Regions from separate parts of the Streptomyces platensis genome, predicted to be linked through region 3. Evidence: riboswitches for the same ligand, from Rfam matches in the RefSeq annotation. Region 3 holds a riboswitch; each other region holds the start of a gene.
The links. A riboswitch is a leader RNA that binds a small molecule or an ion and turns the genes downstream of it on or off. The one in region 3 is predicted to bind cobalamin.
Positions count from the first base shown of each region.

Region 1: another riboswitch for cobalamin. It lies ahead of CP981_RS11755 (SCO2321 family membrane protein); the one in region 3 lies ahead of CP981_RS26000 (ribonucleoside-diphosphate reductase subunit alpha).
Region 2: another riboswitch for cobalamin. It lies ahead of CP981_RS09305 (cobalamin biosynthesis protein); the one in region 3 lies ahead of CP981_RS26000 (ribonucleoside-diphosphate reductase subunit alpha).

Region 1 covers NZ_CP023691.1:2,694,776-2,704,224, forward strand. The annotation lists gene CP981_RS11730 (glycosyltransferase family 4 protein) at 1-1,081, opposite strand, end outside; gene CP981_RS11735 (TetR family transcriptional regulator) at 1,321-1,953, shown strand; gene CP981_RS11740 (ferredoxin) at 1,985-2,218, opposite strand; gene CP981_RS11745 (aldehyde dehydrogenase) at 2,218-3,669, opposite strand; gene CP981_RS11750 (Strvi_7410 family MBL fold metallo-hydrolase) at 3,968-5,050, shown strand; cobalamin riboswitch at 5,380-5,500, shown strand; gene CP981_RS11755 (SCO2321 family membrane protein) at 5,724-7,031, shown strand; gene CP981_RS11760 (SCO2322 family protein) at 7,031-7,729, shown strand; gene CP981_RS11765 (CbiQ family ECF transporter T component) at 7,726-8,892, shown strand; gene CP981_RS11770 (ABC transporter ATP-binding protein) at 8,889-9,449, shown strand, end outside.
Region 2 covers NZ_CP023691.1:2,143,603-2,153,051, forward strand. The annotation lists gene CP981_RS09295 (caspase family protein) at 1-1,833, opposite strand, end outside; gene CP981_RS09300 (hypothetical protein) at 1,839-2,276, opposite strand; cobalamin riboswitch at 2,480-2,629, shown strand; gene CP981_RS09305 (cobalamin biosynthesis protein) at 2,783-3,865, shown strand; gene CP981_RS09310 (cobyric acid synthase) at 3,975-5,546, shown strand; gene CP981_RS09315 (putative cobaltochelatase) at 5,602-7,713, shown strand; gene cobO (cob(I)yrinic acid a,c-diamide adenosyltransferase) at 7,713-8,309, shown strand; gene CP981_RS09325 (cobyrinic acid a,c-diamide synthase CobB) at 8,326-9,449, shown strand, end outside.
Region 3 covers NZ_CP023691.1:5,839,052-5,848,500, reverse strand. The annotation lists gene CP981_RS26025 (extracellular solute-binding protein) at 1-12, opposite strand, end outside; gene CP981_RS26020 (GntR family transcriptional regulator) at 257-1,015, shown strand; gene CP981_RS26015 (DUF3311 domain-containing protein) at 1,213-1,473, shown strand; gene mctP (monocarboxylate uptake permease MctP) at 1,470-3,137, shown strand; gene CP981_RS26005 (Uma2 family endonuclease) at 3,205-3,792, opposite strand; cobalamin riboswitch at 3,921-4,073, shown strand; gene CP981_RS26000 (ribonucleoside-diphosphate reductase subunit alpha) at 4,233-6,665, shown strand; gene CP981_RS25995 (ribonucleotide-diphosphate reductase subunit beta) at 6,665-7,720, shown strand; gene CP981_RS25990 (hypothetical protein) at 7,833-9,281, opposite strand; gene CP981_RS37890 (hypothetical protein) at 9,268-9,420, opposite strand.

The DNA.
Region 1 (9,449 bases), 3.1 Mb from region 3:
ACGGCGTGCCGGTGGCCATCGCTTCGGCGGCGGGCAGCGAGAAGCCCTCGTAGAGCGAGGGGACACAGGCGATCTGGGCGCTGCGCACCAGGTCGACGAGTTCGGGGTCGCTGATGCCCTTGACGAACTCGATGGCACCGGACAGACCGAGCCGCTCGATGGCGGCGGCGACCGGCCCGTCGTCGGCACGCTTGCCGACGACCACCAGATGCGCGTCGGGCTGTTCGGTGCGCACCTTGGCGAGCGCCTCGACGAGGTGGATCAGCCCCTTGAGGGGGACATCCGCGCTGGAGGTGGTGACGATCCGGCCGGGCACCTCGGGCACCGAGGCATCCGGCGAGAACAAGTCCGTGTCGGCGCCGATATGCACCACATGGATCCGGTCGGCGGCCACCCCGAGGTCATCGACGATCTCCTGGCGAGAGGAGCCGGAGACGGTCAGCACGGACGGCAGCCGCCGGGCGACGCGCTTCTGCATCCGGGTGAAGCCGTACCAGCGGCGGACGGAGGCCCGGCGCTTCCAGCCGCCGGCGGCCGCCAGGTCGAGCCGGCGGTCGACGGTGATGGGATGGTGGATCGTGGTGACCAGCGGGGCGCCGAGGGCGCCGGGGCCGCCGAGCAGGCCGTAGCCGAGGGTCTGGTTGTCGTGGACGACATCGAACTGGCCGCTGCGGGCGGCGAGATGGCGCCGGGCCCGCAGCGAGAACGTCAGCGGCTCGGGGAAGCCGCCGGTCCACATCGTGCCGACCTCGAGGGCGTCGATCCAGTCGCGGTACTCGCCGCGCTTCGGCGTACGGAACGGGTCCGGCTGACGGTAGAGGTCCAGGCTGGGCAGCTCGGTCAGGGTCACCCCGTCGTCGACGACGGGATAGGGCTGGGCGCCGATGACCTCGACGGAGTGGCCGAGGCGGGCCAGTTCGCGGGAGAGGTGCCGTACGTAGACGCCCTGTCCACCGCAGAACGGGTTCCCCTTATACGTGAGCATCGCGATCCGCAGGGGACGCTCGCCGTTCGTCGGGGCGGAGGCCGGGGAGCCCTCTGCGGGGCGAGGCACGGCTGCCTGGACGGCCTCTGCGGTCACGCTCGGCCCCCTTCTCACTGGACTTTCGCCGGAGCGTAACCGCTGGCGGTAATCTAGAACAAGTTTCAGAACTGATTGGCTACTGATCAGTTCACCGAGCTTCGAATCTACCGGCCGAGAACGAAGCGAAAAGAGCCACACCAGGTGATTCGCGCCACCACCCGCCCCCCTGCCATGCTGTGCCGAGCACACCACCGGCACTCGCCGCATCGCGGACGGAATGCCACGGAATGGGAAATATGACTACGGAATCCAAGGCGGCCAGACCGACCCTTCCCGCGAGTCCCCCCCTGACCGAGCGTCAGGAGGCCCGGCGCCGCCGCATCCTGCACACCAGCGCCAAGCTGGCGTCCCGTGGTGGCTTCGACGCCGTGCAGATGCGCGAGGTCGCCGAGTCCTCGGGCGTCGCGCTCGGCACCCTCTACCGCTACTTCCCCTCCAAGGTGCATCTGCTGGTCGCCACCATGCAGGACCAGCTCCAGCACATGCACGAGACGCTGCGCAAGCGCCCGCCGTCGGAGCAGGACCCGGGCGCGCGGGTGGCCCAGACCCTGATGCGGGCGTTCCGCGCACTCCAGCGCGAGCCGCATCTCGCGGACGCGATGGTGCGCGCACTGACCTTCGCGGACCGCTCCGTCAGCCCCGAGGTGGACACCGTCTCCCGGCTGACCACCGCGATCATCCTCGACGCGATGGGCCTGGACGGCCCCGCCACCCCCGAGCAGCTCTCCGCGGTCCGCGTCATCGAGCACACCTGGCACTCGGCCCTGATCACCTGGCTGTCGGGCCGCGCCTCGATCGCCCAGGTGAAGATAGACATCGAGACGGTGTGCCGCCTGATCGAGGTCACTTCAGGGGAACGGGAGCGCTGAGGCCGGGGGCTGGGGGCCGTGCCGCCGTCGCTCATTCCTCCGGTGGGAACACCGCCTCGCCGCTGTCGGCCACGGTGAGGGTGATCGCTTCCACGGGGCACCCCTCGGCCGCGGCCAGCACGCTCTCGGCGGCGTCCGTCTCCGGCGCCGCCGGATGCGACTGCCGCGCCGAGTCGAGGCGGAAGCCGTCCGGCGCCGCCGCGGCACACATCCCCGACCCGATGCAGACGTTCCGGTCCACCACCACCCGCCAGCGGTCCCCCATCAGGCACCCGCCGGCAGATGGATCATCTTGTGCTCCAGGTATTCACCGAAGCCCTCGGGGCCGAACTCCCGCCCGATGCCGGAGTTCTTGTAGCCGCCGAACGGGCCGAGCATGTCGATGCTGAAGGTGTTCACCGAGTACGTACCGGTGCGCACCTGCCGGGCGATCTCGATGCCGTGGTCGACCTCGGCCGTCCACACCGAGCCGGAGAGCCCGTAGTCGGAGTCGTTGGCGATCCGTACCGCCTCCGCCTCGTCGTCGTACGGCAGCAGACAGATGACCGGGCCGAAGATCTCCTCACGGGCGATCCGCATGGAGTTGGCGACCTCGCCGAAGAGGGTCGGTTCGACGTACCAGCCCGTGGTCTGTCCCTTGGGGCGGCCGCCGCCGGTCAGCACCTTGGCGCCCTCCTGCTGTCCGAGCGCGATGTAGTCCAGCGAGCGCTGCTGCTGACGGCGGGCGACCAGCGGGCCGACTTCGGTGGCCGGATCCAGCGGGTCGCCGACGGTGAGCGCCGAGGCCGCCGCGGTGAACCGCTCGGCGATCTCGTCATAGTGGCTGCGCGGGGCGAGGATCCGCGTCTGGGCCACACACGCCTGGCCGTTGATCATCCAGGCGAACGGCACGATACCGGCCACCGCCGCGTCCAGATCCGCGTCCGGCAGGATCACCGCCGCGGACTTGCCGCCGAGCTCCAGCGTGACCCGGCTGAGGTTGCGGGCCGCGACCTCCATGACCCGCTTGCCGGCCGCCACCGAGCCGGTGAACGACACCTTGTCCACGCCGGGGTGCCCGACCAGGTACTCGCTCACCTCGCGGTCCGCCGGCAGGATCGACAGCACCCCCGCCGGCAGCCCGGCCTCCGTCGCGATCTCCGCGAGCAGATACGCGTCCAGCGGGGTCTCCGGTGACACCTTCAGCACCACCGAGCAGCCGGCCAGCAGCGCCGGCGCGAGCTTGGCGGCGGCGGTGAACTGCGGGACGTTCCACGGCACCACGGCCGCGACCACCCCGGCCGGTTCCCGCCGCACCAGCAGCGGGCCCAGCACCCCGCCCCGCCGCTCCTCGAACGGGAAGTCGCGGGCCACCGTGAGCGCCGCGTCCCACACCAGCATCGCGGCCAGCGACTGCACCATGACGCCGGAGGTGAACGGGGTGCCGTTCTCCGCGCTGATGACCCTGGCGATCTCCTCGCTGCGGGCCGCGAAGGCGTCCTTGATACGGGTCACCACCGCGATCCGGTCCGCCAGCGGGGCGTTCGCCCACACCCCGGACGCGAAGGACGTACGGGCCGTGGCCACCGCACGGTCGACATCGGCCCGCGAGGCGTGCGGCACCCGGCCGATGACCTGTTCGGTGTGCGGCGAGACGACCTCGATCGTGTCCCGGCCGGCCGGATCGACCCACTCACCGCCTATGTAGAGCTTTCCGTGCTCGACGAGGTCGCTCATCGCTGCCGCCTCCTGCGGGTCGGCCGCCTGTCCGGCGGTCCCTGCCGGTTCGCTGTCGTTGCCGGTTCGCTGTCGTTGCCGGCTCGCTGCTGTTGCCGAGGTGCCTCGGGCGCGGTTGCTGACGAGGCATCAGGCCACTCACTTCAGGAACTGATACCAGTTCTACTTGGAGGAGTCCACGACACCGACCGAATCCCAACTCGCCCTGCCGGACCGGATACTTCAAGCCGCTTTGAAACCAGTTCTAGTTATAGTGAGGCCGGGTACCGGGTGTATGCCACACCGAGAGGGGACCGGGATGACCGCGCAGGTGACCGACCACAAGGGCGGGGTGTGGAGCATCGCCGTTCCCATCCCGGACAACCCCCTCGGCCACACCCTCGTCCACCTCCTGGAGACCGACCGCGGGCCGGTGCTCATCGACACCGGCTGGGACGACCCGGATTCCTGGGACACCCTCGTCGCCGGCGTCACCGCCTGCGGGTTCGCCCTCACCGACCTGCACGGCGTCCTGATCACCCATCACCACCCCGACCACCACGGTCTGTCCGCCAAGGTCCGGGAGGCCTCCGGCGCCTGGATCGCGATGCACGCCGCCGACACCGCGGTGGTCCGCCGCACCCGCGCGGCCGAACCGGGCCAGTGGCTCGATTACCTGCTCGCCAAGCTCACGGCGGCGGGCGCACCGGACGACCATCTGGCGCCCCTGCGGAAGGCCCGCGCCACAGGGAACGGCCGGAAACTGCCCGGTCGGCAGGCCGCGCTGCCGGACCGCGGCATCGACCCCGGCGAACTTCTCGACCTGCCGGGACGCCGGGTACGCGCCATCTGGACGCCCGGCCACACCCCCGGCCATGTGTGCCTCCACCTGGAGGAGGAGCACCCCTCGGCGCGGACGCCCGGCTTCGGCCGGCTGTTCTCCGGCGACCACCTCCTGCCCGGCATCACCCCGCACATCGGCCTGTACGAGGCCCCGGACGCGGAGGGGAGTCCGCCCGGCCCGCACGGCATGGAGAGCTCCGGGGAGGACGCCGACCCCTTGGGCGACTATCTCGACTCCCTCGAACGCGTCGCCCGGCTCGCCCCCGCCGAGGTACTGCCCGCCCACCAGCACGCCTTCACCGACGCCGGCGGCCGGGTGCGCGATCTCATCGCCCACCACGAAGAGCGGCTGGCCCAGCTCAAAACCCTGCTCCAGGAACCGCGCACCGTCTGGCAGCTCGCCATGGCCATGGAGTGGAACCGCCCGTGGGAGCAGATCCCTTACGGCTCCCGCAATATCGCTGTCTCGGAGGCCGAGGCCCATCTGCGCCGTCTGGTGAAGCAGGGGCGTGCGGAGTGGGTGCCGGGGTCGGATCCGGTGCGGTATCAGGCGGTGTGAGGGGGCGGCCTTCTCGCGTTGCCGCTGTCCCGGTTGGTCCGGCTTGTTGCCGCTGTGTGCCGGGGGCCGCGGGCGGGAGGGGAGTCCGGGGCGCGGTCGGGGGCACGGTCGGGGCACGGTCGGCCGGTGGGCAGCCGGTTCGGTGACCGGCTTCCGGTCCGCTCGTGCCCGGATCCCATCCGTCCCGCCGGTACGAGGCTCCCGTCCGTCCCGCCCGTGCCTGGATCCCGCCCGTGCCCGGCGCCGGGGCGCCCGCCCCGTGCGCGGCTCGCGCGCCGCTCCGCCCGGCTCGTGCCGGATTTTGTCGGCTCGTACGTGCGAGCGAGCGCCCGTCGGGTGCCGGTTAAGGTGTGCGGGACAACTTCATCCGTACCCGATCGGGGGAAGCCGGTGGAAATCCGGCGCTGACCCGCAACCGTGAGGACGGCCCGCCCGTACCGCGCCGACTGGCCGGAAGGACGGCCGTACGAGCCGGAGCACCCGAGGGGGCACGACCAAGGCTCCCGCCACCGGAACCGTCCGCCACAGGGACGGCCGGTGCGCGGCACCGTCGAGGTATACGGAGCTGAGCCCGGTGCCACCGCGTCCGCGATCCAAGGGGATCGTCGCGCGGGCGGTCGGCCGAGCGCGGCTGCGTCCATCGCCGCGACCCGACCCGAGAGGCACCGACCCGATGGCCCCCATGGCTTCCATGGCTCACCAGGCCCCCCTGACGCACCCCGTCGCCTTCCTGGCGCGCCGCGCCGCCACGGCGCTGGCGGCCGTGGCGGTGCTGGGCGCGGCCGCTGCCCCCGCCGCGTACGCCGACGCCGCCGACGCGTCCGCGTCCCCCAAGAAGCTGCCGGACGGCCTGTACGGCACCAAGGATCCGCAGTACGACGGGGTGTGGCGGCAGTCGCTCGCGCTGCTGGCGCAGGACACGGTGGGGGTGCGGCCGGCCGCGTCCGGTGTGCGCTGGCTGGTCGGGCAGCAGTGCGCCGACGGCGCGTTCACCGCCTTCCGCGCCGAGCCCGGCAAGCCCTGTGACGCCAAGACCATGCGGGACACCAACCAGACGGCCGCCGCGGTGCAGGCGCTGGCCGCGCTCGGCGGGCACAGCGACACCGTGAAGAAGGCCGTGGGCTGGCTGAAGTCGGTGCAGAACGACGACGGCGGCTGGAGCTCGATGCCCGGTTCGCCCAGCGACGCCAACTCCACGTCCGTGGTCATCGGCGCACTCGCGGCGGCGGGCGAGAAGCCGCAGTCGGTGACCTCGAAGAAGGGCGGCAAGACCCCGTACGACGGGCTGCTCACCTTCCAGCTGGGCTGTGACGCGAAGGAGGGCGAGCGCGGCGCGTTCACCTTCCAGCTCAAGGGTGCCGCCCCGAACGCCGACGCCACCGCGGCGGCCGCGACCGGAGCGCTCGGCAAGGGCTTTGTCGTGGCGCCCGCGGACCAGCGGTCGGACACCCCGGTGAAGCCACTGAGCTGCAAGGACGGCGGGGACGCGAAGAAGGACGATCCGGAGCGGGCCGCGGCGGGCGGTGGCGCCTACCTCGTCGCGCAGCTCGACAAGAACGGGCAGCATCTGCTCTCCGCGATGCCGGGCGCCGAGAAGCAGCCCGATGTCGGCAACACCGCCGACGCTGTCGTGGCGCTGGCGGCCGGCGGGCACGGTGCCGCTGCCGCGAAGCCGCTGAAGTGGCTGGAAAAGAACGCCACGGACTGGGCCAAGCAGAACGGGCCCGCCGCGTACGCCCAGCTGGTGCTGGCCGCGCACGCCACCGGCACCGACCCGCGCTCCTTCGGCGGCACCGACCTGGTGGCCGCGCTCAACGCCACCGGCCCCAAGCCGGCCGCCGCGGCGCAGAAGGACACCAGGGACGCCGACGACGCCGCGGACGGTGGCGGCATCGGGGTGTGGTGGGTCATCGGCGTCGGCCTCGCCATCGGCGCCGGTATCGGGTTCCTGCTGAGCAGCCGTAAGAAGAATCAGCTCTGATGCGGCGTACCAGGATCGCCGGCGCCGTGCTGCTGGCCGGTACGGTCACCGGCCTGGCAGCCGGGCCCGCGCAGGCGCAGGAGTACCGCTACTGGTCGTTCTGGGACGGCAAGGGCGGCTCCTGGGCGTATGCCACCGAGGGGCCGGCCACCCAGCGGCCGGCCGACGGCGCGGTCGAGGGCTTCCGCTTCACCGTCGGCGCGGACTCCGCCGGGGCCGGTAAGCCGCGCCCGGCCGCCGACTTCGACGCGATCTGCCGCGACACCCCGGCCAAGGACGGCCGCAAGCGGATCGGCATCGTGCTGGACTTCGGCACCGCGGCGGACGCGCCCGGCGGCGAGCGGCCGCCGAAGGCCAGGACGGAGTGTGCGCAGGTGCCGGAGGACGCCTCGGCGGGCGAGGCGCTGGCGGCGGTCGCCCGGCCGCTGCGCTACGACGCCAACGCCTTGCTGTGTGCCATCGCCGGCTACCCGAAGGCGGGATGCGCGGAGGCGGTGAACGGGTCGAAGGACGGGGCGAAGGGGTCCGCGTCCTCCGCTGCGCCGTCCGCGGGAGCGGCGGAGGACCGTGCCGACGGGGACGGCGGGGGCGGTGGAAGCGGCGACGGCGGGCCGTCCGCCGGACTGCTCGGCGGGGCCGCGGCCGTCGTGGCCCTGGGTGCGGCAGCGGTGTGGCAGGCACGCCGCCGACGCGGATGAGCGCCCCGCAGGCGACCCGTACCACCGCGCTGCACGCCGGCGCCTGGTGGCTGTGGGCGCTGGGCCTGGCCACCGCGGCCTCCCGCACCACTAACCCGCTGCTGCTGGGGCTGCTGGTGGGGGTGGCCGGGTATGCCGTCGCGGCGCGTCGTACGGACGCGCCGTGGGCCCGCTCGTACGGCGCTTTCGTCAAGCTCGGGCTGGTCGTGATCGTCATCCGGCTGGTCTTCGCCTTCTTCCTCGGCTCGCCGATCCCCGGTACGCACACCCTCGTCACGTTGCCCGAAGTACCGCTGCCGGACTGGGCGAAGGGCGTCCGGATCGGCGGCCGGGTCACCGCGGAGGGCATGGTCTTCGCCCTGTACGACGGACTCAAACTGGCCACTCTCCTCATCTGTGTGGGCGCCGCCAACGCGCTCGCCAATCCGGCCCGGCTCCTGAAGTCCCTGCCCGGTGCGCTCTATGAGGCGGGCGTCGCAGTCGTCGTGGCGATGACCTTCGCCCCGAACCTGGTCGCCGACGTCCAGCGGCTGCGCGCCGCCCGCCGGCTGCGCGGGCGCCCCGACCGCGGCTTCAAGGCGCTCCTCCAGGTCGGGCTGCCGGTGCTGGAGGGCGCGCTGGAGCGCTCGGTGGCGCTGGCCGCGGCCATGGACGCACGCGGCTACGGCCGCAGCGCCCAAGTACCGCCCGCTGTACGCCGCCTCACGTCCGTGCTCACCCTCGGCGGGCTGCTCGGCGTCTGCGCCGGAACCTACGGCTTGTTGGGGGACACCGGCGGCGGCTACGGGCTGCCGCTGCTGCTCGCCGGGCTGGCGGCGGCGCTCGCCGGGCTGTGGCTCGGTGGCCGCCGCTCGGTGCGCAGCCGCTACCGGCCCGAGCGGTGGGGCACCCGCGCCTGGCTGGTCGCGGGCTCCGGCATGGCCGTCGCCGCCCTGATGATCTGGGCGAACGACTACGCGCCGGCCGCGCTGCATCCGCCCGCCGTCCCGCTCACCACCCCCGTTCTCCCTCTCTGGCCGGCCGTTTCCGTTCTCGTGGGGCTGCTGCCCGCGTTCGTCGCCCCGCTCCCGGCGAGCACGGACCGGGCCGGATCCCGTGCTGCGTCCCGTGAGCGTCGCCGTACCTCTGATGTCGATCCGTGTACGAAGGAGCCCACCCCGTGATCCGGTTCGAGCAGGTCTCGGTCACCTACGGCGATGCCACGGCGCCCGCCGTCCAGGGCGTCGACCTGACCGTCCCCGAGGGCGAACTGTGTCTCCTGGTCGGCCCCTCCGGTGTCGGCAAGTCCACCGTCCTGAACGCCGTGTGCGGCCTCGTCCCGCACTTCACCGGCGGCACCCTGCACGGCCGGGTCACCGTCGACGGCCGGGACACCCGCACCCACAAACCACGCGAACTGGCCGATGTCGTCGGCACCGTGGGCCAGGACCCACTGGCGCACTTCGTCACGGACACCGTCGAGGACGAACTCGCCTACGGCATGGAATCGCTCGGCCTCCCCCCTGAGGTGATGCGCCGCCGTGTCGAGGAGACTCTCGATCTGCTGGGCCTGGCCGAGCTGCGCGACCGCGCGATCACCACGCTCTCGGGCGGACAGATGCAGCGGGTGGCCATCGGCTCGGTCCTCACCACGCACCCCAAGGTCCTGGTCCTGGACGAGCCGACCTCCGCACTCGACCCCGCCGCCGCGGAAGAGGTGCTCTCCGTCCTCCAGCGGCTG
Region 2 (9,449 bases), 3.7 Mb from region 3:
GGTCGCGAAGCCCGCCACGGCGGCCTGCCGTGGGGTGGCGTCCCTGGTGCCGTGCCAGTCGACCCGGATCAGGGGGTGGTCGAGGGCGGGGACGTGCCGGGGGTAGTAGGCGACGTAGCGGTCGCGGAGCGGGAGCGGGGCGTCCAGGGCCGGGCAACTGCCGGTGGCCCGGCCGAGGTTGTAGTCGGCGAGGGACTTCTCCGAGACCAGGGGCGCGGACCGGGTACGGTCGACGGAGCCGGCGGCGTCCGCGTCGGGGCGCAGCGAACACAGCAGTTCGGTGCTGCCCGCGTACTGGCTGCCGGGGGCGGACAGCCGCTCCTCGGCGTGCCGGGCGAGGGTGAGGTCGGGCGCGCCGGAGGAGGCGGCGTCCGAGCCGTCGTGGGCGAGGTAGAGGCCGAGGGTGTGCAGCAGTCCGGTGCCGGAGAGCACCGGGCTCGGGCGCAGCAGCCGGAGGTCGCGGTGGGTGCGGTCGGTGCCGGTGAGCAGTTCCCGCCAGGAGGCGCCGGCCGGTTCGACGTCGTCCAGCCGGCGGTGTGCCGGGATGCCGACGACCAGCGGCGTGTAGGCGACCGGGGCGCTGTAGTGCAGGGTCGCCGGGGAGCCCTTGGCGGGCATCCCGCGGCGGGCCTCGTAGTAGTCGGCGGTGGATTCGGGGATCCAGATGTCGGGCTGGGGTCCGGGCCGGTAGAGGGGGTCGATGCCCTTGTCGTCCGGCCCGTCCTTGCCGGTGCCGTGGGCCTCGCCCTGCCAGCGGCCGGCGGCGGCGAAGCCCTGGTCGACCTGGTCCTTGGCGGCGGAGTAGACGGTGATCTGGGCGCGCCGGCAGCCGTCGGGGAGGTCGCCCTCACCGCTGAGGGGCCGGGTGTTGGCGGCGGACATCTCGTAGTCGAAGGCCGCCTGGCGCAGCGCGGGTTCGGCCTCGGGGGTGGTGAGCAGCCGCAGTTCGAGGGCGGGCGGGCAGGCTACGGCCGCGCCCGGGAGGTTCAGCAGGACGATGCCCGCGGTGGCCGGTACGGCGATGATCGCCAGCACCATCAGGATCCGGAACCAGTGCCGGAAGGAGGTGTTCAGCCGGCGCCGTAAGCGGATCCGCAGCGGGGTGGGCGGCCGGATCCCGGGGGTGGCGAAGGACAGGATGACGTCGTCGACGGTGTTCTGCTTGGCCGAGCGGGGCTCCCAGACGTCGCCCATCGGGGTCCGCTCGCCGGCCAGTTGGGCCCGCAGCTCCCGGACGAGGTCCTCGAAGGTGACGAACCGCTTGCCGGGGATGCCCTGTTCCAGGATCTGCCGCAGGGCGCGGGTGAAGACACTGCCGCCGGTGGGCTCCTCGCCGCTGAAGATCCGGCGGTTGGGCTGTGCGGCCATCAGCAGCGAGGTGGGGGTGCGGCAGGCGTGGAAGGCCTCCCCGGCGTTGCCGGCGTAACAGCACTCCAGGACGATCACGATCCGGTCGGCCCGCGCGTTGTCCAGGTAGGACAGCACCGTGTCCTGCCAGGAGACGGTTTTGTGCCGCCGTTCCGAGGCACCGACCATGAGCTGGAGATTGCCGCCGTCCCGCCCCACCCGGCCGTGGCCGGAGAAGTACACCAGCAGCAGCCCGCGGGCCTCCTGGGTGACGGCGTCCAGGGCCTGTTCGACCTCCCAGGGCTCCTGGGGCCGGCAGATGACGACCTCGCCCTTGGTGAAGAGGTCGGTGCCGGGGGCCAGCAGGACGCGTTCGAGTTCCCCGGGGTTGTCCCGCACCGCGGGCAGCGGCCGCAGATGCCGGTAGTCGTCGACGCAGATCAGCAGCGCCCGGTTGACCTTGCCCCGTGCGTCGTATTCGGACATCCGGCTCAGTCCCCGGCGGTGCTGGTGCCCCCGCTCGCCGGGCTGCCGGGATCGGGGCGTTCGGGGGCCGCGGCGCCCGGTCCCGGCTCGCCCAGTGCGCGCAGTTCGCCGTCCCCGCCGCCGACCGCCACGGCGGGCCGTTCGCCGGTGTCGCGTTCCTCCCTGCGGCGGCGCAGCCACTCGCGCAGGGCGATACCCATGCTCTTGGTGATCTCGGCGGCGACCGCGCCGACCACGACCAGGATCAGGTCGTCGACGCCGATGGCCATGTCGCCGGGGCCGTCGTCGCGCTCCCCCGCCGGCCTCAGTTCCCACTCGTGCGACCGCCGGTTCAGCCAGGGCTCGCGCTCCAGCCACGCCTTGAGGTCCTCGACGTCCTGCTCAGGATTGTTCGTGCCCGTGATCCTGATACGGATCTCATGTCGGTCAGCGCGCTGCGGCATCCCCCGGCCCCCTTCCGGCGGCCCCTTCGCCGCCGTGCACCAGATAGTGACGCGGGATCAGGTGTGCGGGCAACCGTCCGTGACCCCTCAGCCACGCTGTGGCGTGCACCACAGCGCCTGCCACAGGGCAGCGTCGCAGGTCAAGGGTGAGTTGACGGCGTTCGCGGGGCGTGGTGGACTGCCGGAGCCAATCGGCGACAGCAGAGGAAGTCCGGTGCGAATCCGGCGCGGTCCCGCCACTGTCACCGGGGAGCGTTCCTCCAGCGAAGGCCACGGTCCGCCTCGCATACGTCGGATGACGTACGCGGGACTGGAAGGCCGGAGGACACGCCGATCCGGGAGCCAGGAGACTCTGGTCGCCGTCACGTCGAGCCAGGGCGCGGACCCTGAGTGAGGACATACCGCCATGCCCGGCCGCCCCTTGAGATCTCCACTGCCCGCTGCCGCAGGGCTCCTTCGGGCCCGGGCGGGACGTCACGGACGCGCCCGCACGGCGGTCTGACCCGATGCGCGGCGAACACGCGGGATATGTGTACGGCGCGGCCCTCGGCTTTCTCGGCGACCTGATCGCGGCGGATCCGCGGCGCGGCCATCCGGTGGCCGCGTTCGGCCGGGCCGCGGGTGCCGTCGAGCGCCGGCTGTGGCGCGACCACCGCGGTTACGGGGCGGCTCATGCCGTGCTGTGTGCGGGCGGGGCCGCCGCCGGTGCCGCGCTGCTGCAGCGCGCCGTGCGGGGCGGCGCTCCCGCTGCTCCGCTGTCGCTCCGTGGTGGCGCCGGGATCGCGCTGACCGCGGCGACGGTCTGGGCCGTGCTGGGCGGCACCTCGCTGGGCCGGGAGGCGCGGGCCGTCGGCGGGGCGCTGACGGCGGGTGATCTGGACGTGGCACGGGAGCGGCTGCCGCATCTGTGCGGGCGCGATCCGCAGGCGCTGGACGGGCCGCAGATGGCCCGTGCGGTGGTGGAGTCCGTCGCCGAGAACACCTCCGACGCGGTGGTCGGCGCCCTGGTATGGGGCGCGTTGGGCGGAGTGCCCGGCCTGGTGGCGTTCCGCGCGGTGAACACCCTGGACGCGATGGTGGGGCACAAGTCGCCGCGCTACCGCCGTTTCGGCTGGGCCGCGGCCCGGCTCGACGATCTCGCCGGCTGGCCCGGCTCCCGGCTGACCGCCGCGCTGACCGTGCTCGCGGGCCCCGACCGGCGCGGTGCGCTGCGGGCCTGGCGGGCGGACGGCGGTGCGCATCCGAGCCCCAACGCGGGCCCGGTGGAGGCGTCGTTCGCGGGTGCGCTGGGCGTACGGCTGGGCGGCAGGCTGGCGTACGGCGGGCGGGTGGAGGACCGTCCGGTGCTCAACGGCGCGGCGCCGCCGGTGGCGGTGCCGGACATCGAACGGGCGGTGCGGCTCTCCCGCAGGGTGAACGTGCTGGCACTGGTGACGACGGTGGCGGCGCGGGCGGCGGTCGGCGCTGCGCGGGCGGCGGCGGCTCGGAGAGCGGCGGCTCGGGGAGCGGTGACTGCGGCGGCTCGGGGGGCCGGGGGGCGCGGGCGGGTGGCGGGCTCGGTCCGCGGGCGTGAGGCGGGGCCGGTATGAGGCCGTCCGTTTTTTCCCCGCCGCCCACCCCCCTTCGGGGGGTGGGCGGGTGTAGTGACCCGGAGCGGGTGGGCGGGTGTAGTGACCCGAAGCGCAGGAGGAGGACCCGGTGAACGGGCGGTTGAAGGCAGCCGGCGGGGTGGTCGGCGGTGGCCTGTTGGTGGCCGGGACGACGTCCGACGCCGGTAAGAGCGTGGTGACGGCCGGGATCTGCCGCTGGCTGGTCCGGCAGGGCGTCCGGGTGGCGCCCTTCAAGGCACAGAACATGTCGCTGAATTCGTTCGTCACGCGCGAGGGCGCGGAGATCGGACGGGCCCAGGCGATGCAGGCCGCCGCGGCGCGGGTGGAGCCGACCGCGCTGATGAACCCCGTCCTGCTCAAGCCGGGCAGTGACCGCAGCAGCCAGGTGGTGCTGCTGGGGAAGCCGGTGGGCGAGCTCAGCGCCCGGGGGTACTTCGGGGGGACGTCCCCAGGGGAGGCGCAGTACGCGGGCCGCCGGGAGCAGTTGCTCGGGACGGTGACCGACTGCCTCCAGGAGCTGCGGCGTACCCATGACGCGGTGATCTGTGAGGGCGCCGGCAGTCCCGCCGAGATCAATCTGCGGCGTACCGACATCGTGAACATGGGCCTCGCACGGGCCGCCCGTATCCCGGCGGTGGTGGTCGGTGACATCGACCGCGGCGGGGTGTTCGCCTCGTTCTTCGGCACCACCGCTCTGCTGTCCAAGGAGGACCAGGCGCTGATCGCGGGGTACATGGTCAACAAGTTCCGGGGCGATGTGACGCTGCTGGAGCCGGGCCTTGCGATGCTGCGCGGCCTCACGGGGCGGCAGACGCTGGGCGTGCTGCCCTTCGCGCACGGGCTCGGCATCGACGAGGAGGACGGTCTGCGGGTCTCGCTGCGCGGCGCGGTGCGCGAGAGCGTGGTGGCACCACCGCACGGGGCGGATGTGCTGCGGGTGGCGGTCTGTGCCGTCCCGCTGATGTCGAACTTCACGGACGTGGACGCGCTGGCCGCCGAACCGGGCGTGGTGGTGCGGTTCGTGGACCGGCCCGAGGAGCTGGCCGACGCCGACCTGGTGGTGCTGCCGGGGACCCGGGGCACCGTACGGGCGCTGGCATGGCTGCGGGAGCGCGGCCTGGCGGACGCGATCGCCCGGCGGGCCGCCGGGGGGCGCCCGGTGCTGGGCATCTGCGGCGGCTTCCAGATGCTGGGCGAGCGCATCGAGGACGAGGTCGAGTCGAAGGCGGGCGTGGTCGACGGGCTGGGGCTGCTGCCCGTACGGGTGCGGTTCGCGGCGGAGAAGACGCTCGCGCGGCCGGCCGGCGAGGCGCTGGGCGAGCCGGTGGAGGGCTACGAGATCCACCACGGGGTCGCCGAAGTGACCGGCGGAGAGGAACAGTTCCTGGACGGCTGCCGGACCGGCTCCGTATGGGGCACGCACTGGCACGGCTCCCTGGAGAGCGACGGCTTCCGCCGGGCCTTCCTGCGGCGGGTCGCGGCGGACGCGGGCCGGGCCTTCGTCCCGGCCCCCGACACCCGTTTCGGCGTGCTGCGCGAGGAGCAGCTGGACCGGCTGGGCGATCTGATCGAGGAGCACGCGGACACCGCCGCGCTGTTGCGGCTGCTGGAGGAAGGGGTGCCGGAGGGACTGCCGTTCGTGCCTCCGGGGGCGCCATGAGGGGTACGCACACGACGAATCCGGAGTTCGACGGCGACATGGAGGACGACACAGCATGACGACCGCGCACAACACGACCCCGCAGTACCCCTTCACCGCGGTGGTCGGGATGGACGATCTGCGGCTCGCGCTGCTGCTGAACGCGGTGAGCCCCGCGGTGGGCGGCGTGCTGGTCCGAGGCGAGAAGGGCACCGCCAAGAGCACCGCCGTCCGGGCGCTGTCGGCGCTGATGCCGGCGGTGGACGTGGTCGGCGGCTGCCGCTTCGCCTGCGCCCCGGACGCGCCCGACCCGGGCTGTCCCGACGGGCCGCACGAGACCGGCGCCGTCGAGGAGCGCCCGACGCGGATGGTCGAACTCCCCGTCGGCGCCTCCGAGGACCGGCTGGTCGGCGCGCTGGACATCGAGCGGGCGCTGTCGGAGGGCGTGAAGGCCTTCGAGCCGGGCCTGCTGGCGGACGCGCACCGCGGCATCCTGTACGTCGACGAGGTCAATCTGCTCCATGACCACCTCGTGGACCTGCTGCTGGACGCGGCCGCCATGGGTGCCTCGTACGTCGAGCGCGAGGGGGTCTCCGTACGGCACGCGGCCCGCTTCCTGCTCGTCGGGACGATGAACCCCGAAGAGGGCGAGCTGCGGCCGCAGTTGCTGGACCGGTTCGGGCTCACGGTCGAGGTCGCCGCCTCCCGCGAGCCCGACGAGCGGGTGACGGTCGTCCGGCGCCGGCTGGCCTACGACGCCGATCCGGCCGGTTTCGCGGCGGACTGGGCGGCCGAGGAGGACGCGCTGCGCGGGCGGATCGCCGCGGCCCGGGAGCTGCTGCCGCGGGTGACGCTGGGCGATGCGGCGCTCCGGCAGATCGCCGCGACCTGTGCCGCGTTCGAGGTGGACGGGATGCGCGCGGACATCGTGATGGCGCGCACCGCCACCGCGCTGGCCGCCTGGGCGGGGCGGACGGACGTCCTGGAGGAGGACGTGCGGCAGGCGGCGCTGCTGGCGCTGCCGCACCGCCGGCGCCGCAATCCCTTCGACGCCCCCGGCCTGGACGAGGACAAACTCGACCAGACGCTGGAGGAGTTCGGGGCGGACGAGGGCACGGGCGGCGACGACGATCCGGAGCCGGACGGTCCGGACGGCGGTCCCGACCGGGGCGGCCCGGACGGCGGCGGTCCGGAGGGCGGCGGACAGCCGCCGCAGGACGGCGGGCAGGAGGAGGCCCCACTGCCGCCGGAGGCCGAACTCCCCCACCAGCAGGAGCGGGAGGCCCCGCAGGCACCGCAGGCCTCCGAGCAGCCCGAGCCCGAGAGCGCGCCGCAGGGAGGCGCCGCCGGGGAGAAGGCGGCGGTCGGGGCCACCGAGCCGTTCCGCACCCGGCGGCTGGATGTGCCGGGCCTGGGCGAGGGCGCGGACGGCCGCCGCTCCCGGGCCCGTACCGCGCACGGCCGGACGACCGGCGCCCGCCGTCCCCAAGGCGCCCTGGGCAAGCTGCATCTGGCGGCGACCGTGCAGGCCGCGGCGCCGCACCAGCGGTCCCGCGGCCGCGCCGGGCGGGGACTGGTGGTGCGCCGGGACGATCTGCGCGAGGCGGTCCGCGAGGGGCGGGAGGGCAATCTGGTCCTGTTCGTCGTGGACGCCTCCGGTTCGATGGCGGCGCGGAAGCGGATGAGCGCGGTCAAGGGCGCGGTGCTCTCGCTGCTGCTGGACGCCTACCAGCGGCGCGACAAGATCGGCCTGATCACCTTCCGCGGCACCGGCGCCGAGCTGGCGCTGCCCCCGACCTCCTCGGTCGAGGCGGGCGCGGCACGGCTGGAGCAGCTGCCGACGGGCGGCCGTACGCCGCTGTCCGAGGGCCTGCTGCGGGCCCATGAGGTGCTGCGGGTGGAGCGGATGCGGGATGCCTCGCGGCGGCCGCTGCTCGTGGTCGTCACCGACGGCCGGGCGACCGGTGGCCCGGAGCCCGTCGTCCGGGCCGCCCGCGCCGCCCGGCTGCTGGCCGGTGAGGGCACCGCGTCGGTGGTCGTGGACTGTGAGGCGGGCCCGGTGCGGCTGGGTCTCGCGGGCGAGCTGGCCCGGGAGCTCCAGGGCACCGCGATCACCCTAGACGAACTGCGCGCGGACAGTGTCTCCGCGCTCGTACGGACCGTGCAGGGCAACAGGAAGGCCGCGTAATGCCGCAGGGACAGCCGTCCGTCGTACCGAACGACGGGCTCACCACCCGCCAGCGTCGCAACCGTCCGCTGGTGTTCGTCCACACCGGCCAGGGCAAGGGCAAGTCCACCGCCGCCTTCGGGCTGGCGCTGCGCGCCTGGAACCAGGGCTGGCCGGTCGGGGTGTTCCAGTTCGTGAAGTCGGCGAAGTGGAAGGTCGGCGAGGAGCGGGCGCTGAAGGTGCTCGGGGAGTCCGGTGAGGGCGGCACCGTCGCCTGGCACAAGATGGGCGAGGGCTGGTCCTGGGTGCAGCGCGACATCGCCTCCAGCGAGGACGCGGCGCGCGAGGGCTGGGAGCAGGTCAAGCGGGATCTGGCCGCGGAGACCTACAAGCTGCTGGTGCTCGACGAGTTCGCGTACCCGCTGAAGTGGGGCTGGATCGACACCGAGGAGGTGGTGTCGGTGCTGCGCGACCGCCCCGGTACGCAGCATGTCGTCATCACCGGGCGGAACGCCCCCGAGGCGCTGCTGGACTTCGCCGATCTGGTGACGGACATGACCAAGGTCAAGCACCCCATGGACACGGGCCAGAAGGGCCAGCGGGGCATCGAATGGTGAACAGGGAGCACAGCGCGTGAGCAGCGGGTCGATTCCACGGCTGGTGATCGCCGCACCGTCGTCCGGCGCGGGCAAGACGACGGTGGCCACCGGCCTGATGGCGGCGTTCGCCGAGGCCGGGCTCACGGTGTCGCCGCACAAGGTGGGTCCCGACTACATCGACCCCGGCTACCACTCCCTGGCGACCGGCCGCCCCGGCCGCAATCTGGACGCCTATCTGTGCGGGCCGGACCGGATCGCGCCGCTGTTCCTGCACGGGGCGGCGGGCGCCGATCTCGCGCTCGTCGAGGGCGTGATGGGGCTGTTCGACGGGGCGTCCGGAATGGGCGAGCTGTCCTCGACGGCGCATGTCGCGAAGCTGCTGCGGGCGCCGGTGGTACTGGTGGTGGACGCGTCCTCGCAGTCCCGGTCGGTGGCCGCGCTGGTGCACGGCTTCGCCTCCTGGGACCCGGAGGTGCGGCTGGCCGGGGTGATCCTCAACAAGGTCGGCTCGGACCGCCACGAGGAGCTGCTGCGGGAGGCGATGGACTCCTCCGGGGTGCCGGTGCTGGGCGCGCTGCGCCGGGACGGACGGGCCGGTACGCCGTCCCGGCACCTGGGCCTGGTGCCGGTCGCCGAACGGCGGTCCGAGGCGGTGGAGTCGGTGGCCGGACTCGCCGCGCGGATCCGTGCGGGCTGCGATCTGGAGGCGCTGCTGGCGCTGGCGCGTACGGTGCCGGAGCTGCCGGACGCGGCCTGGGACCCGGCGGCGCACCTCGCACCCGCCGAGGGGGCGGCCGCCGCCCCGGAGAAGCCGCTGATCGCCGTCGCGGGCGGCGCCGCGTTCACCTTCTCGTACGCCGAACACGCCGAGCTGCTGGCCGCCGCGGGCGCCGAGGTGGCCCCGTTCGACCCGCTGCGGGACGAGCAACTGCCGCCCGGCACCCAGGGGCTGGTGATCGGCGGCGGCTTCCCCGAGATGTACGCGCCGGATCTGTCGGCGAACGCCCCGCTGCGCGCCGCGGTGGCCGAACTGGCCGCTTCCGGGGCGCCGGTGTCCGCCGAGTGCGCCGGGCTGCTGTACCTCTCCCGGTCCCTGGACGGAAAGCCGATGTGCGGGGTGCTGCCCGCCGAGGCCCGGATGACCGAACGGCTCACCCT
Region 3 (9,449 bases):
TCCACGCTTCATTGCGCTCTCCCCCCAAAGGCCGGGTGTGTGGTCTTTAATGGTTTAGACCAGTGCCCGCAGCTTGGCCTAGACCTTTAGGGGTGTCAAGGGTGTATAAGAGTCGCTGTCAGGTCCGTTACCGGACCGACATCCGGCGGGCCGGGGCCTGTAAGGGAGCGCGGGAAACCCACCCGTGCCACGATGTGAGCCGCTACGTACGGAGGCGCCGGTGACGGCAGCACGACAGGAGTCGGAGAGGCGGGTCATGGACACGGACGGGGGCAGCAGTACCGAGAGCGGCGGCACGCGGACCGCACGGGTGCCCAAGTACTACCGGCTCAAGCGGCACTTGCTGGAAATCACCGAGACCCTGCCGCCCGGCACCCCGGTCCCGCCCGAACGGACCCTCGCCGCGGAGTTCGACACCTCGCGCACGACGGTGCGTCAGGCCCTCCAGGAGCTGGTCGTCGAGGGCCGGCTGGAGCGCATCCAGGGCAAGGGCACCTTTGTCGCCAAGCCCAAGGTTTCCCAGGCCCTGCAACTGACCTCCTATACGGAGGACATGCGGGCCCAGGGCCTGGAGCCGACCTCCCAGCTGCTGGACATCGGCTATGTCACGGCGGACGACCGGCTCGCCGGACTGCTGGACATCGCCACCGGCGGCCGGGTGCTGCGCATCGAACGGCTGCGGCTGGCCAGCGGTGAGCCGATGGCCATCGAGACCACCCATCTGTCGGCGAAGCGCTTCCCCGCGCTGCGCCGGAACCTCGTCAAGTACACCTCCCTCTACACCGCGCTGGCCGAGGTGTACGACGTCCGGCTGGCGGAGGCCGAGGAGACCATCGAGACCTCCCTCGCCACCCCGCGCGAGGCCGGTCTGCTGGGCACGGATGTCGGACTGCCGATGCTGATGCTCTCCCGGCACTCGCTCGATGCGCAGGGGCAGCCGGTGGAGTGGGTGCGCTCGGTCTACCGCGGCGACCGCTACAAGTTCGTCGCCCGGCTGCGGCGCCCCACGGACTGACCCACGACCCGCGCCGGGCGGAGCGCGTTCCGCCCGGCCTTCCCGCTGCCCTGCCACGCCCGGAAGGGCAGCGGCGCAGGTCGCGGCCGGGTGGATTCTTGATACCGATATGCGGACAGCTAGTGACGCGTACCACTGCCCTGCCATAGATTTCCAGCCGATCGCACAGGAGACAGCCAGGGGACGGAGCCACGGTCATGACCCAGTCAGCCGCATCACCGGTTCGCAGACAGGTCGTCACGCCCACGCGTGTGGTGGCCGGGCTCTGCCTGATCGCTCCGTTCGTGGCGATGCTGTGGGTGAGCTCGTACGCCAAAATCGAGCCGACCCTCATCGGGATCCCGTTCTTCTACTGGTACCAGATGCTGTGGGTGCTGATCTCGACCGCGCTCACCATGCTCGCCTACAAGCTCGTGCAGCGTGAGCAGCGCGCCCGCAAGGGCGGTGCGGACCAGTGACTCCCACGAGCGCGCTCGCCGCTTCCCAGACCCAGGGCGTCAACGGCGTCGCCCTGGCCGTCTTCATCTTCTTCTTCCTGGCCGTGACGGTCATGGGCTTCCTGGCCGCCCGCTGGCGCAAGGCCGAGCAGTCCGCCAACCTCGACGAATGGGGGCTGGGCGGCCGCAGTTTCGGCACCTGGGTGACGTGGTTCCTGCTGGGCGGGGACCTCTACACCGCCTACACGTTCGTGGCCGTCCCGGCGGCGATCTACGCGGCGGGCGCGGCCGGATTCTTCGCCGTGCCGTACACGATCCTGGTCTACCCCCTCATCTTCACGTTCCTCCCCCGCCTGTGGTCGGTCTCGCACAAGCACGGCTACGTCACCACCTCCGACTTCGTCCGCGGCCGCTTCGGCTCCAAGGCCCTGTCGCTGGCCGTGGCGCTCACCGGCATCCTGGCCACGATGCCGTACATCGCCCTCCAACTGGTCGGCATCCAGGCCGTCCTGGACGTGATGGGCATCGGCGGCGGGGAGAACACCAACTGGTTCGTCAAGGACCTGCCGCTGCTGATCGCGTTCGCCGTGCTGGCCGCGTACACCTACTCCTCGGGGCTGCGGGCGCCGGCGCTGATCGCGTTCGTCAAGGACGGGCTGATCTACCTCGTCATCGTGGTGGCGATCATCTACATCCCGATCAAGCTGGGCGGCTTCGACTCGATCTTCGACTCGGCCGGCAAGGCGCTGGCCCAGCCCGGTGCCGTCCCCGGCAAGCCGCGCGGTGAGCTGGTCAGCGGCCCCAACGCCCAGTGGGCGTACGCCACCCTGGCGCTCGGCTCGGCGCTGGCGCTCTTCATGTATCCGCACTCGATCACCGCGACGCTGTCCTCGCGCAGCCGCAATGTGATCCGCCGCAACACCACCATCCTGCCGCTGTACTCCCTCATGCTGGGTCTGCTGGCGCTGCTCGGCTTCATGGCGATCAAGGCCGGCACGGACATCCAGGGCAACCCGCAGCTGGCCATCCCGCAGCTCTTCGAGGACATGTTCCCGAGCTGGTTCTCCGGCGTGGCGTTCGCCGCGATCGGTATCGGCGCGCTGGTGCCCGCGGCCATCATGTCGATCGCCGCGGCCAACCTCTTCACCCGCAACGTCTACAAGGACTTCCTCAAGCCGGACGCCACGCCCGAGCAGGAACACAAGGTCGCCAAGCTGGTCTCGCTGCTGGTGAAGGTCGGCGCGCTGGTCTTCGTCCTCACCATGGACAAGACCGTCGCGATCAACTTCCAGCTGCTGGGCGGCATCTGGATCCTCCAGACCATGCCGTCCCTGGTCGGCGGCCTCTTCACCCGCTGGTTCCACCGCTGGGCGCTGCTGGCCGGCTGGGCGGTCGGCATGCTCTACGGCACGCTCGCGGCCTACGGCGTCGCCAGCCCGACCCAGAAGCACTTCGGCGGCTCCAGCAAGGAGATCCCCGGTATCGGTGAGATCGGCTACATCGGTCTGACCGCCTTCGTCCTGAACGTCGTGGTCACCGTCGTCCTGACCTTCGCCCTCAAGGCCGCCAAGGCCCCCGAGGGCATCGACGAGACCAGCCCCGCCGACTACACGGCGGACGCCGGTGACACGGGCGTCGCCGCCGAACTGCCCCCCGCCACGGCGGAGGCACCGGCCGGGCACTGAGCCAAGCCCGCCACCGGGCCGTCGCATCCCTCCCGGGGACGCGGCGGCCCGTTGCTGTGCGGGCGGGTCAGTTCACCCAGTCCTTCAGCTGCTCGGTTTCGAGCGTGATGCCGACGGGGTCGGGGAGGTGCAGCGTTTTGCCGAACGGCACGGTGTGGACGGTCTCGTAGCGGCCGTCATCGGGTTCGCTGTGGACGACCATCCGGCACTCCTGGCGGTCGATCAACAGATAGAGCGGGATACCGGTCTTCGCGTACGCGAGGGGCTTCTCCACGCGGTCGCGCTGGTCGGTGTCCGAGTCGTGCGAGGTGACTTCGACGACCATGAGCACCGGGTCGGGGTCTGCCCATTCCCCCTGGCCCACAAAGGCGTCGCACGGCACGAGGGAGGCGTCCGGACGGAGGCGGCCCTTTCGGTAAGTCTCCGCCTTCAGGCCCTGGTTCGGATCGAGGAAGAGCTCCGGCCTGTGCTGCATGCAGATGCGAAGCAGCCACTGGATGATGCGTCCGTGATCCCCGTCCGGCGTCGCCTTGCTCTTGACCTTCCCGTCGATGAGTTCCAACCGCGCGCCTTCTTCCAGGCGGGCGAGTATCCGGGCGGCCTCTTCGAAATGCTCGGTCTCCATGATGTGCGGACGGTCGGCGAGCGCGGTCATGAGGCCTTCTCCTTCTTCCACGGGACGGAACAGGAACGCGCCTCCGACGATAGCCGAGGCCACTGACAGACACTGTGTGATCACTCACGACACACTAGATGTGGGGGTGCACTTGAGGGGCCACCCCCACATGTATGCTCGTCCTCGCTGTCGCCGCAGGGGAATCCGGTGGGAATCCGGAACTGTCCCGCAACGGTGTAGGAGCGCGCTCGGCCGGGCGGATACCGGCCCTGGGCGCGTGCCCGTGTAGTCCGAGGACCTGCCGACGGTACGTCCGCACCGCAAGGGGTGCGGTCGTCGATACGTCCGGGCCCCGAGGGTTGGGCCGGTGGACGCCGCGTGGTGTGCCCGCGCACCCCTGCCGTCACGGGGTGCCGCATGCTCGCGTGCGCCCGTCGCGCCCGCCCCTCCCGGCCCCGCCGAGTGAGGGAGAGCATCGCGTGACCATCGCGCCAACGGAGCCCGCGTCAGACGCCGAGGCCGTGCCGCCCGTGGTGGCCACGCCTCCCGGTACCGCCGACGGCGGTCCGGGCGAGGACGGGCCGGGTGTCGCCCTGCTGCGCACCCTGACCCAGCTGACCGAGGACCTGACCGCGACCGACCCCGGCAAGGTGGCCGCCGCCGCCCTGCGCGGCCGGCACGCCGGCTCCGACGAGGCCGAACTGCGGTCGCTGGCCACCGATGCCGCGGCCGGTCTGATCGGTGACGAGCCGCAGTACTCCAAGCTCGCGGCGCGGCTGCTCACCCTCGCGATCTCGGAGGAGGCGGCCGGACAGGGGGCGGTCGCCTTCTCCGCCTCCGTCGAGGTCGGCCACCGCGAGGGGCTGATCGCCGACGAGACCGCGGAGTTCGTCCGGGCGCACGCCGCCCGGCTGGACGCGCTGGTCGACCGGGCGCTGGCCGACGGCGCCGACGACCGCTTCGGGTACTTCGGTCTGCGCACCCTGCACTCGCGCTACCTGCTGCGGCACCCCACCACCCGTCAGGTCATCGAGACCCCGCAGCACTTCCTGCTGCGGGTGGCCTGCGGCCTCGCCGAGGACCACAGCGAGCGTGCGCTGGACGACGTGGCGGAGCTCTACCGCCTCACCAGCTCGCTGTCCTACCTGCCCTCCTCCCCCACCCTGTTCAACTCCGGCACCCGCCACCCGCAGATGTCGTCCTGCTATCTGCTGGACTCCCCGCTGGACGAGCTGGACTCGATCTACGACCGCTACCACCAGGTCGCCCGGCTCTCCAAGCACGCCGGCGGCATCGGCCTCTCGTACTCCCGCATCCGCGCCCGCGGTTCGCTGATCCGCGGCACCAACGGGCACTCCAACGGCATCGTGCCGTTCCTGCGCACCCTGGACGCCTCGGTCGCGGCCGTGAACCAGGGCGGCCGGCGCAAGGGCGCGGCCTGCGTCTATCTGGAGACCTGGCACGCGGACATCGAGGAGTTCCTGGAGCTGCGCGACAACACCGGTGAGGAGGCGCGCCGTACGCACAACCTGAACATCGCGCACTGGATCCCGGACGAGTTCATGCGCCGGGTGGAGGCGGACGCCGACTGGTCGCTGTTCTCGCCGTCGGACGCCCCGGAGCTGGTGGACCTGTGGGGCGACGAGTTCGACGCCGCCTACCGGAAGCTGGAGGCCGACGGCCGGGCGCTCAAGCAGATCCCGGCCCGGGTGCTGTACTCCCGCATGATGCGCACCCTGGCGCAGACCGGCAACGGCTGGATGACGTTCAAGGACGCCGCCAACCGCACCGCCAACCAGACCGCCGAGCCGGGCCAGGTCGTGCACTCGTCCAACCTGTGCACGGAGATCCTGGAGGTGACGAACGACGGGGAGACCGCGGTCTGCAACCTGGGGTCGGTCAACCTCGCCGCGCACCTGGGTGACCACGGTGAGATGGACTGGGAGCGGCTGGACGCGACCGTCCGCACGGCCGTCACCTTCCTCGACCGCGTGGTGGACATCAACTTCTACCCGACCGAGCAGGCCGGGACGTCCAACTCCCGCTGGCGCCCGGTGGGTCTGGGCCTGATGGGCCTCCAGGACGTCTTCTTCCGGTTGCGGCTGCCCTTCGACTCGCCCGAGGCGCAGGAGCTGTCGACCCGTATCTCCGAGCGGATCATGCTCGCCGCCTACGAGGCGTCCGCCGACCTCGCCGAGCGGCACGGGCCGCACCCGGCGTGGTCCGCGACCCGCACCGCCCGCGGCGTGTTGCACCCGGACCACTACCCGAACGCCGAGCCCCGCTGGGCGGACCGCTGGGCGGCGCTGCGCACCCGTATCGCCGCCACCGGGATGCGCAACTCGCTGCTGCTGGCCATCGCGCCGACCGCCACCATCGCCTCCATCGCGGGCGTGTACGAGTGCATCGAGCCGCAGGTCTCCAACCTCTTCAAGCGCGAGACGCTGTCCGGTGAGTTCCTCCAGGTCAACGCGTATCTGATCGAGGAGCTCAAGGCGCTGGGGCTGTGGGACGCGCGGACCCGGGACGCGCTGCGCGAGGCCAACGGCTCGGTGCAGGACGTCGAGTGGATCCCCGCGGAGATCCGGGCGCTGTACCGCACCGCCTGGGAGATCCCGCAGCGCGCGCTGATCGACATGGCCGCGGCCCGTACGCCGTACCTGGACCAGAGCCAGTCGCTGAACCTGTTCATGGCGTCCCCGACCATCGGCAAGCTCAGCTCGATGTACGCCTACGCCTGGAAGCGCGGCATCAAGACGACGTACTACCTGCGTTCGCGGCCGGCGACCCGGATCGCCCAGTCCGCCCGCGGTGGCGCCGCCGCGACCGCGCCCGTACCGCAGCAGGCCACCGACCCCGAGGCGGTCGCCTGCTCCCTGGAAAACCCCGAGTCCTGCGAGGCCTGCCAGTAATGACCACCGCACCGGAAACGAACGCCGCCGCGGCCCACACCGCCACCACCGGCACCAAGAACCTCCTGGACCCGGGCTTCGAGCTGACGCTGCGCCCCATGCGGTACCCGGAGTTCTACGACCGCTACCGCGACGCGATCAAGAACACCTGGACCGTGGAGGAGGTCGACCTCCACTCCGACGTCGCCGACCTCGCCAAGCTCTCGCCGGGCGAGCAGCACATGATCGGCCGGCTGGTGGCGTTCTTCGCGACCGGTGACTCGATCGTCTCCAACAACCTGGTGCTGACGCTCTACAAGCACATCAACTCCCCCGAGGCGCGGCTGTACCTGAGCCGTCAACTCTTCGAGGAGGCCGTGCACGTCCAGTTCTACTTGACGCTGCTGGACACCTACCTCCCCGACCCGGACGACCGCGCCGCCGCCTTCGCGGCCGTGGAGAACATCCCGTCCATCCGGGAGAAGGCCCAGTTCTGCTTCAAGTGGATGGACTCGGTCGAGAAGATCGACCGGCTGGAGTCCAAGGCCGACCGGCGCCGCTTCCTGCTCAACCTCATCTGCTTCGCGGCCTGCATCGAGGGGCTGTTCTTCTACGGCGCCTTCGCGTACGTGTACTGGTTCCGCTCGCGGGGCCTGCTGCACGGGCTGGCCACCGGCACCAACTGGGTCTTCCGCGACGAGTCCATGCACATGGAGTTCGCGTTCTCGGTGGTGGACACCGTCCGCGAGGAGGAGCCCGACCTCTTCGACGACAAGCTGGAGCAGCAGGTCACCGACATGCTCAAGGAGGCCGTCGAGGCGGAGCTCCAGTTCGGCCGCGATCTGTGCGGTGAGGGCCTGCCGGGCATGAACACCGCGTCGATGCGCGAGTATCTCCAGTGCGTCGCGGACCAGCGGCTCCAGCGGCTCGGCTTCGCGCCCGTCTACGGCTCGGAGAACCCGTTCTCCTTCATGGAGCTTCAGAACGTCCAGGAACTGACCAACTTCTTCGAGCGCCGGGCCTCCGCCTACCAGGTCGCCGTCGAGGGGTCGGTCTCCTTCGACGACGACTTCTAGTCCGGTAGTCCGGCAATCCAGGCGAAGGGGCCTGCCCGCGGCGCGATGCCGTGGGCGGGCCCCTTTGCCTGCCTCCACTCACGTCCTTCCGGGAGGCGTTCACCCTTGGGCCCTAGGCTGGATCCGTCCCCTTCGAGAACAGGGCCGCGCGCACGACCGACGGGTAGGGCGCGTTCATCGCCTGATGGCCGAGAGCCAGCCCGGCGACGGCGCCGGTGATGCCGATCACCCAGCGCCAGATGCCCGTGAGGTCGAAGGTCAGCAGCGCGGCGCAGCCGATGAGCACCGCGGCGAGAAGCGGCACGGCCGGTGGCACGTAAAGCAGCCAGACGGAGTGCGGGTCCCACAGCCTCAGAGCGCGCGGCTCGCCGTTGCGCTCTGCGGCCTTTTCGACGGCGACACCTTCGGCGGCCATCATCTGCGCATCGTCGGCCTTGAGCATCCCGTGCATCACCCAGCCGTCGTCGGACACCAGCGCCGCCGGTGTGGCACCCCCGGAGAACCGCCCGCCGTCGGCGCCCTGGCGCGCGTCCCAGCACAGCCACAGATACTGCCCCGTCACGGAAGCGGGGACATGGTCCGCCAGGACAGTGGCCAGGAAATGCGCGGTGCGGGCTGACCCGGTGACAATTTTCAAGCAGGGCTGCTCGCTGTCACCCCGCCGCCAGAAATCAGGCCCCAGATATTTCCCGCGTACCGCCATATCGGCGCGGCCCAGCCGGGAAAAGGAACGGAACCCATGGCAGTGGGCCAGGCAGACCACGGAGAGGACAATGCCGGCGGCCCAGGCGATGCCGACGATCCAGGCGGGACCGGTCCCCATCGTGGCGCCGTCCAGTTCGTCACCGAGGCTGCGCTCGTCGCCTGCTAGGGCGCCCAGTCCGGGGCGCGTCGGGGCATAAAGTACCGAGACCTTGCCCCCGGTACGCGGACGGTCGGGCGTGACCGGATGGACGGTTGCCGTCACCGGCCGCCCGCCCGCCTTCGGGGCAAGCCGGACCACCGCCGTCGAGGTGTAGTAGTCGTGGCCCTTGCTCGGATCGTGCAGCTCGACGTCGCCGACCTTCGCGATCGGTACGGCCGCGAACTCCGCCCCGGCGTCGGCGATCCGCTGCATCTGTTCCGGCCGCTGGGGCGCCCCTGTCACCAGGGCGAAAAGGGTCACCAGCACCGTGCAGACGCCCAGGTACCACGCGAGGCAACGCGCCTGCGCACCCCGGCGCGAGGGCAGCACCCGGGGCGGCCCGTCCGGTTCCGCGGCGTCAGGTCCGTCCGTTGCCCCCGAGAACTCGGCGACGGAGATCTCGGCGTACGGCCGCCGTCCCCCTGCGGCGCGCTGGAACACGGCGATGCCGCCGGCACAAACCAGTGCGCACCCCAGCGCGACAAGTATCGCCGTCCGCCGCGGCTGTGGATCCGGCCAGAAGAGCCACAGCGGCAGGACGGCAGTGAGGGCCGCCAACCCCAGTGCGCCGAAGCCCGCCCCGGCTCGGCGCGGGGCGACGCCCACCCGTTGAAGGGCGGGCGCGGCCCTGATCGTGGCCTGGTCAGCCGAAGACATCTCGTACCTCGTCGGTGGTGGTCTCGTTCCGGCCCTCGGCGCCTTGTTCGGCCGCCGTCCGGCCCTTCTTGATGCTCTTGTCCACGTCTTCGAATTCGTCCTTGCCCTCGTTGCCGAGACACTCCGGCGATGCGTCCACGGGAGCCCGATTCTCTCTCTGATCTCCCG